2 regions of the Arthrobacter sp. Y3223151 genome follow, and region 2 is predicted to be linked to the other one. Evidence: predicted binding sites of a transcription regulator. Region 2 holds the regulator's gene; the other holds the start of a gene.
What was found. Region 2 encodes HrcA, which represses chaperone genes, less so after heat shock. Its sites were predicted from a motif close to TTNGCACTCGNNNNNNNCGAGTGCNAA; they were not measured.
Positions count from the first base shown of each region.

Region 1: a site for HrcA is predicted at 2,202-2,228, ahead of AC5RUP_RS04895 (Hsp20/alpha crystallin family protein). Genes of this name have one in related genera too.

Region 1 covers NZ_JBNHGI010000002.1:240,873-245,274, reverse strand. Annotated here, with positions in the region: gene AC5RUP_RS04920 (DNA cytosine methyltransferase) at 1-44, opposite strand, end outside; gene AC5RUP_RS04915 (YegP family protein) at 460-666, opposite strand; gene AC5RUP_RS04910 (hypothetical protein) at 818-1,042, shown strand; gene AC5RUP_RS04905 (class I SAM-dependent methyltransferase) at 1,092-1,715, opposite strand; gene AC5RUP_RS04900 (MerR family transcriptional regulator) at 1,794-2,147, opposite strand; gene AC5RUP_RS04895 (Hsp20/alpha crystallin family protein) at 2,253-2,675, shown strand; gene AC5RUP_RS04890 (J domain-containing protein) at 2,773-3,246, shown strand; gene AC5RUP_RS04885 (hypothetical protein) at 3,258-3,656, shown strand; gene AC5RUP_RS04880 (trimethylamine monooxygenase) at 3,782-4,402, opposite strand, start outside.
Region 2 covers NZ_JBNHGI010000005.1:22,106-26,507, forward strand. Annotated here, with positions in the region: gene AC5RUP_RS09065 (DUF4870 domain-containing protein) at 1-360, opposite strand, end outside; gene AC5RUP_RS09070 (DUF3097 domain-containing protein) at 470-1,312, opposite strand; gene hrcA (heat-inducible transcriptional repressor HrcA) at 1,459-2,472, shown strand; gene dnaJ (molecular chaperone DnaJ) at 2,546-3,679, shown strand; gene AC5RUP_RS09085 (16S rRNA (uracil(1498)-N(3))-methyltransferase) at 3,682-4,402, shown strand, end outside.

The DNA of each region.
Region 1 (4,402 bases), on a different contig from region 2:
AGGGAAAGTCCGCCACAACCGGCAAAGAGGTCTACGTATTTCATCACTTGATCAATTGTGCCGTACCAGACCCACAATTTCCAGGACAACTGTGAGTGGTGTGGATAACTTGGGTGGCAATACGCGAGGTGTCACGGTGGATCGCGTCTCGTGAAGGACGCAAAAGTGCCCGAGGGGACCTATTACCACGGACGAAAGGCCCTAACCAGCCCGAAGATTGCTGTCGATGTGGCGCTAGTGCTTCCAGTTCTGCTCGAAGCACGGAGCATTTCGGCCACTCGGCGTCGCTCATCGCCGCCTACCTGTTGCTCGCTGGGGCGCTGCAGCTGGCCGGCTGGGCGGCAGATGGTCTGCCGCAGGCCGAAAATTGACCGAAACGGTGGACGACGCCCTCTTCGCGCCCGCCGCTGGCGAGCTGGAGGGCATGCCCTTTTCCGCCACACGTACAGGCCTCCGACGCTACGCGTCGGGCTCCGGATTCGCGCCGTCCGTTCGGTCAATCACCCGGCCGGTGCCGGCGATTTCCCGGGCCAGCTCGATGCCGTCCTTAGCCTCCTGGAGGGACGGATACGTGACCGATTCGGCCATGAGTTTTCCCTTACCGTCCAGCATTCTGACCCGGTAGCCGCCGTCGGGCGCCTTGATCACTTCGAAATGCCCTGCCATGTCTAGCGTTCCTGTCCACGAGGTTTCCACAGCGCTGTGGAGTCCAAACAGTATGCCATCCGGCGTTTGCTGCCGTCTTGAGCCCTTGCCACACGTGCCGGCCGCGAGGAGAGTGGTCAGTACGCTGACACGCTAGCGAAGGGAAAAACCCATGCAGATCGACAAGCAGCAGATCATCGATTTCCTTAAGCAGCAGGGAAAAGAGGACCAGGCAGTTGCGGCAGATGCAGAACTGCCGGAGAAGGTGGACACCGAGCGCGACTCGGGGCTGTTGTCCAGGCTGGGCATCGACGTCGACGCGCTGCTCGGCAAGCTCCCCGGAGGATTGGGCGAGAAGCTGGGCGGCATGAAGGACAAGCTCGGGGGATTCGGGTAACCAACGCTTCCGCCTAAAGCGGCCGCGCCGCGCAGCGCCCGGAGACAGCCTAGCGGTTGGCTCCGGGCGTTGCCGTGCCCGCCACCATCGGATTTATCGGGAGCCATGCCGGGCCGACGGCGAACTCGTCCTGCACTGAGACGTCGAAGCCAGCGGCGGCTATCGCCGCCGCGGTGTTCCGGTTGGGCTCGCAGCCTTGTGCCGCGAACGACCACACCGGCTGCAGCAGGTCCTGCACCCTGCCGTGCGCGCCCGGGCCGCGGACGTGCTCCAGGAAGAGGAGCTTGCCGCCCGGCTTGAGCACGCGCTTGGTCTCGGCCAGCGCCGCCGCCTGGTCGGGCACGCTGCACAGCACCAGGGTGAACACCACGGCGTCCACACTGGCGTCCTCGGCCGGCAAGTCCTCGGCGACCGCATCCACGACGCGCAGCGCTGTGGAGTGGGACCCCACTCTGGACTCCAGTCGCTTGCGCATGTTCGGGTCCGGCTCGACCAATGTCACGGAGCACCCCGGCGGGAAGTAGGGCAGATTCGCGCCGGTGCCCGCACCGACGTCGTACACAATCCCGCTCAAACCGGACAACAAGGCGGTGCGGTGTGACGCGAGCTCCGCCGGTTCGCGGCGAATGGCGGCATCGTATTGCGCGGCGAACAGCGCGCTTCGCAGTCCCATGAGCGTGGTCCTCTGTTTAGCTCCGATGTAGGTCCCGGTGTCGACCATACTCCGCGTGCCGGGCGGAAGGGAGGGCGTTCAGGCCGGCCGCGTGGTTTCCTCCGGTTCTTCGCGCTGCTCCCGTCCGGCGGCGCGTTCCTTGGCCGCTTTGAGCTGCCGGTGCAGCGAAGCGTTGTCGTCTTCCAGCTCCAGGACCTTGCCGACGCCGGCCAGGTTCACGCCGTCGTCCACGAGCTCGCCGATCCTGCGGAGGCGGTCGACGTCGTCCTGGCTGTACCGCCGGGTGCCGCCCGCCGTGCGCTCCGGTTCCAGCAGGCCGCGCCGTTCGTACAGGCGCAGGGTCTGCTCGCCCACGCCCACGATGTCGGAGACCACGGAGATGCCGTAGACACCCTTGTCCGTCCGCGGCTGCTTCTTCTCGCTTGCCAACATTCCTCCCAAAACCGACTTGCAAACATAGTAGCGCAGAGTCATAATATCTATGCGCTCGAACACAGATTTGGTGAGCGCCAAGGAGAAGAACTGAAGGAGGCTGCCATGTTGATGCGAACTGATCCCTTCCGTGAGCTGGACCGCCTGACCCAGCAGGTCTTCGGAAACCAGGCACGCCCGGTGGCGATGCCGATGGATGCGTGGCGCGAGGGCGAGGAGTTCGTTGTCGAACTCGACCTGCCCGGCGTCGATCCGTCCACCATTGACCTGGACGTGGAACGCAATGTCCTCACGGTTGCTGCGGAGCGCAAGTCCAAGATCGAGGACGGCAAGGAAGTTGTTGCCGCCGAACGGCCCAGCGGCACGTTTAGCCGCCAGCTGATCCTGGGCGACACGCTGGATACGGACAAGGTCACGGCGAACTACGAGGCTGGCGTGCTGGCCCTGCGGATCCCCATCCGCGAGCAGGCCAAGCCGCGCAAGATCGAGATCAGCAGCGGAGACACCAAGCAGATGATCGACGCCTGACCTGTGGGATCGCAGCCGGTGGTGACGCCCGGGCGCGGGCGGAGCCACCGGCTGGCCATGAGCGGCGGCAGTTTTCGGCAGCAGGAGGGAGGCCAGCATGGGTGACGCCGACTTCTACGCCATCCTCGGCGTGGCGCCCGATGCCAGCGAGGCGGACATCAGACGCGCCTACCGGGCCTTACTGCGCATGCATCACCCGGATTTGAACCACGACGGCGATGCGCCGCGGTCGCGCGCCGACGGCCTGGCGATGGGTGCCATCCTGCAGGCTTATTCCGTGCTGGGTGACGCGGGACGCCGAGGAGATTACGACCGCGGACGCCGGGTGGGCAGCGGACGCGGGCAAACGGGGGCTTCGTCCGGCGGCCGCCGCGGCGACCAAACGGCGGCTGCGCCCGGCGGCGCGCAGGAGGCTTCGCGGGGACGGCCCGCGACGCCCAGGACCCGTCCCCGTCCCGCGCCCGCAGTGCGCCCGGCCATGCAGGTGGCGGATCCGGTCTACCTCGGCTTCCCACGACCGGAGCCGGACGATACCGTGTGGCCTGAGTGGCTGCTATTCCCCTTTCGATGAAGCGAGGATCAATGCCTGTTTCCAGTTGGCGTCGGTACGACCATCACCTGTTTCCCGTTTTCCATGAACGGTTCGAGGAGCGCTGGGGGCCGGGGACGGCGCCGTTTTTGGACCCGAGCGTGTTCGAGGAAGGCCAGCCGAGGCCGCGTGCGCAGTGGATCAACGTCGATACCGGCGCTGCGGTCGCCGTCGTGCCGGTGTGGGAGGACGACGACGGCGAACACCGGTCTTTCGCCGTGTTCTACCTGCCGCCGGCCGGTGGCATCTGGGCGCTGCGCCCGGGCTTCACGAACTACACGGAAAGCGTCAACGGCGGCCCGGAACAGGCGGCCTTGCGCAACGACTCGTTCAAAAAGGCCGTGTCCCACGCCGAGGAGTTCATCTACGGAACAGGCGGGAACGGGCACTAGGCGCTGGGCCACCGGGGTAAACACCTGAGCCCGGGTTCAACCGGGGCACTGGAGGTGACGACGGCGGGTGGCGGGGAGGCAGCGCTCCCGGCCCACCCGCCGTCGTCCGTGGTTCTTGGCGGGTCCTACCTGCCGGCGGCTTGCTTGGTGTCCCCGGTCAGGGCGGCCAGCGCTCCGGTGTCCATGTCCTCGGAGGGGCCGCCGAGGTAGCGCGCCATGCTGTCATCCATGGCGTTGATCCAGCGGGTGTGGTGCCGGGCGGCCATGGTTCCGGTCATGACGGAACGGTGGATCATGTCCCGGTAGCCGAGGATGTTCTCTTCTTTGTCCTTCATCCACTGCTTGAGCAGCACCGCGACGGCGTCCAGGTCGAACTCGGGGTAGTCCGTCAGGGCGATCAGGTCGCGCAGGTAGTCGGTCTGGAAATCGGCCTCGGCGTCGTGGTCGGGGAGTGCGTCCTGACGGTTCAGCCAGGCCTGGATGTCCGCTTGGCGTTCCTGCAGCGACGGCAGTTCAATTCGGCCGAGCATCACGTCGCGGGCGAACCATGCCTGCGCGTCGAACATGTTGAACGTGTAGTACTGGTCCTGCGCGCCCAGATAGAACAGGTTGGTGTTCTGCTGCCAGACCACGCCCTTGTAGAGGTTGCCGGGGTAGAGCAGGTTCGGCGACTGCAGCGACAGTTCGGTGGGGAGGAACGGGTACTTGTGCAGGTAGCCGGTGCACAGGATCACGGCGTCGAACTC
Region 2 (4,402 bases):
GGCAATGACGGAATAGACCGTGAGGAAGACCCAGATGGAGGCCGCGATGACGGCAAAGAGCCCGCTGACCGCCGGGATGACGATCAGCAGGTTCGCAATGATCGCCACCACCGTGGGCGGAACGGTGAAGTTCAGTGCCTCTTTGGACTCCTGGGCGGTGAAGGGGCCCCGGTCCTTGAAGATCAGGTAGATCGCCAGCGACGGGAAGCAGCCCAGGATGCCGCCGAAGTGCGCCATGGTGGCCCATTGCCGGTCCTCCGAAGGGGTCAGGGGCAAAGCGGACGCCGACGCGCTCTGGTACTGCTGGCGCGGAGCGGACTTGCGCTCCGGCTGCTGCTTACGCGCAGAGTTCTCGGACACTGGACCTACCTTCGGAAAATCTTCTGATGGCTCACTTCTGTTCCTAGCCTAGCCGTTCCACCCCGTCACCCGGTGCATTCCGCGAGCGCCGGCGCCGGCCGGGACCGGCTCAAACGGTCAGGAAATCGATGACTTCTTCCACCCGGCCCAGGAGGCTGGGCTCCAGGTCGGCATAGGTGTTGACACTGCCCAGCAGCCTCTTCCAGCCGTCGGCGATGTCGATCTGGGTCCGGTGCGGCCAGCCGAGGCCGGCGAGGATGCCGGTCTTCCAATCGGTGCCGCGCGGAACCACCGGCCACGCGGACCGCCCGATGACCGCCGGTTTGATGGCCTGCCAAACATCGACGTAGGGGTGGCCCACAATCAGTACGTTGCCCGCTGCCGCGGGCACGGCCATGGCGGCCTCGGCTATCCGCCACTCCTTGGAGTTGGGGACCAGGTGGTCCACCAAAATGCCGAGCCTGCGCTGCGGACCGGGGGAGAAGTCCGCCACGGCCGCCGCCAAATCGTCCACGCCGTGCAGGGGTTCGACCACGATTCCCTCTACCCGGAGGTCGTCTCCCCAGACCTTTTCCACGAGTTCGGCGTCATGCTTGCCTTCGACCCAGATCCTGCTGGCCCGCGCGACCCTGGCACGCTGGCCCTCGACCTTGACCGAACCGGAGGCCGTCCGTTGCCGGACGGGTGCCTTCTGCGCGGGCGCCGCCGGCACCACCTTCACCGGCTCGCCCTCGAACAGGAAGCCGAAACCCAGCGGAAACGAGCGGACCTTGCCCCGGCGGTCTTCCAGCGACACCAGATGCACACCGCCGGACTTCTCCACCCGGACGACGGCGCCCACCCACCCGCTCTGTGCGTCCTCGAGCACCAGTCCCGGTTCGGCGCCGATTTCGCGCAGTGCCCGGGCCTTGGGGGCGGTGAGATCCTGGGGGCCCCAGCCGTAGCTGCTCATAAACTTTAAGTCCTCTGCTGGTTGTGGTCCTCACGGCACGGCCGCCCGACAATGCTAACAACGGCGGCGACGTATTAGACTTAGCACTTGGACGTGTTGAGTGCTAACGGTCTGTCCGCAGACGAGTTGGAGACAGGAGGAGTGCAGTGAGCGAGGTCCGGAGGCTGGAAGTGCTCCGCGCCATTGTCGAAGACTATGTGCACTCGCGCGAGCCGGTGGGCTCCAAGGCACTGGTCGACCGGCACAGCCTGGGCGTGTCGTCAGCCACGATCCGCAACGACATGGCGGCGCTGGAGGAAGAGGGGCTGATCGTCGCCCCGCACACCAGCGCCGGCCGGATTCCCACGGACAAGGGCTACCGCCTGTTCGTGGACCGGATTTCGGACGTCAAGCCGCTCTCTGCCCCCGAGCGCCGCGCCATCCAGAAACTGCTGGAAGGCGCCGACGACCTCGACGATGTCATGGAACGCACCGTGCGGTTGCTGTCCCAGTTGACCAACCAGGTGGCCGTCATCCAGTATCCCCAGCTGGGTGCTGCCAAGGTGCGCCACATCGAATTCATCCTGCTGGCTCCCAAAAGGGCCCTGGTCGTGCTGATCGCGGACAACGGCAAGGTGGAGCAGCATGTCGCGGCGCTTCCGGCGGACGTCACCGAGGATGCCCTGTCCACGCTGCGCGCAGCGTTCCTGTCGGCGCTGTCCGGGAAACCGCTGGCGGCGGTGCCGGGGCTGCTGAAGACCTTCCCGGTGCCGCCGCAGACGGCACCGGCGGGCACGGTCGAGGCCTTGGCGTCGCAGCTTTCGCAGCTTGCCGCGGCCACGAACGAGGAGCGGATCCTGATGGCCGGCACGGCCAACCTGGCCCGTTCCACGGTCGACTTCCAGCTGAGCATCGGTCCCATCCTCGAGGCTCTTGAAGAACAGGTGGTGCTGCTGCAGTTGCTCTCCGAACTGCATCAGGACGCGCGTGGCATGTCGGTGAGCATCGGCAGCGAAAACCCCTACGGTTCGCTGGCCGAAACCTCCGTGGTGGCCACCGGGTACGGCCCGGGCGCGACGGCCAAGGTCGGCATCCTCGGCCCCACCCGGATGGACTATCCCACCACCATGGCCGCGGTGCGCGCCGTCGCACGTTATTTGTCACGGATCCTCGCCGGCTAGCCACACGCCGCGCAGTGTCCGCACCGGCCGTCGGCGCCGGTGAACCGATCCCCAGGAAGTGAAGTACTACAAGGTGAGTAACCACTACGACGCCCTCGGTGTCAGCCAGGACGCCTCCACCGAGGAAATCAAGAAGGCCTACCGCAAGCTGGCCCGCAAGCTGCATCCGGATGTGAACCCCGGCCCGGAGGCAGCCGAACAGTTTAAGCAGGTCAGCCACGCCTACGAGGTGCTGTCCGACCCGCAGAAGCGGCGCATCTACGACACCACCGGCAACGAGAACGGCAATGACACCGGCTTCGGCGGTGGCTTCTCCGGGTCCGGGTTCGCCTTCCAGGACATCTTCGAAAGCTTCTTCGGCGGCGCCGGGGCGGGCGGCGCCGGTCCGGCCTCCCGGACCCGCCGCGGCCAGGATGCCCTGATCAATGTGCGGATCGACCTCAAGGACGCGGTCTTCGGGGTCAACAAGAAAATCGAAGTGGACACCGCCGTCGTCTGCCCCACCTGCGACGGCAGTTGCTGCCGCCCCGGCACCAGCCCGCGCACCTGCGACATCTGCGGCGGTTCCGGCCAGGTCCAGCGTGCGGTGCGGTCCATCCTGGGCCAGGTCATGACCACTGCCGCGTGCGGCAGCTGCCAGGGCTTCGGCACGGTCATTCCCGACCCCTGCAACGAGTGCAACGGGGAAGGCCGCGTCCGCAGCCGGCGTTCGCTCACCATCAAGCTCCCGGCGGGCGTCGGGACCGGAACGCGGATCCAGCTGGCCGGCCAGGGCGAAGCAGGCCCTGCCGGCGGCCCGCAGGGCGACCTGTATGTGGAAATCCGCGTCAACCCGGACAAGAACTTCATCCGCGAGGGTGACGACCTGCATGTCACGCTCTCGGTGCCGATGACCGCTGCCGCGCTGGGCACCGACCTTACGCTGGACACCTTCGACGGCGAACAGGAAGTCAGCATCAAGCCTGGCACGCAGGCGGGCGAGACCCTCACCCTGCGCGGCCTGGGCGTGACCCACCTGCGCGGTTACGGCCGCGGCGACCTGCAGGTGCACGTGCATGTGGAGACGCCCAGCAAGCTGGATGCGGAGCAGGAGGACCTGCTGCGCCGGCTGGCCCGGGCCCGCGGCGAGGAATACACCGAGGGCAAGCTGGCGTCCTCCGGCACGGGCGTCTTCGCCCGCCTGCGGGACCGGCTCGGTAACCTCTAGGCGTGACCAGCCACCTGTTCTTCACGGCTCCGGGCGAGCTCGACGACGTCGCTCCGGGCGACAGCTTCACCCTGGCCGGGGACGAGGCGCGGCACGCCGTCACCGTCAAGCGGATCGAGCCGGGTGAAGCCGTCGATCTGGCCGACGGGCTGGGCCGGCGGCTGATAGGGGAGGCCGTTGCCGGCACGTCCGGCCAGCTCACCGTCCGCGCGCTCCGGATCCTGCAGGAACCGAGGCCGGACCCGGAGTTGGTGCTGGTGCAGGCGCTGGCCAAGGGAAACCGCGACGAACTTGCCATCGAAGCGGCCACCGAACTGGGCGTCGATGCCGTGGTGCCGTGGCAGGCCGAACGCAGCATCGTGCGCTGGAAGGCGGACAAGGCGGCCAAGGGAGCGGCGAAATGGCAGCTGGCGGTCCGGGCGGCCGCCAAGCAGTCGCGGCGTGCCCGCGTTCCGGAGGTGGAGCCGCTGGTGGAACGGGCCGGGCTCTGTGCCCTGATCCGGGACAGCCGGCTCTCGCTGCTGCTGCACGAGGACGCCGCAGGCAGCGTTGCCGACGCCGTGGAGGCGGCCGGGTTGCGTGCCGGCTCAGCCGCCGGGGAGCGCGGCGGAAACGACGGCGCCGGTGCCCGGCCAGGTGCCCAGCCCGGGGGCCGGACCGGCGGCGTGGCGCGCGTGCTGATGATTGTGGGCCCCGAAGGCGGGATGAGCCAGGCCGAAGTGG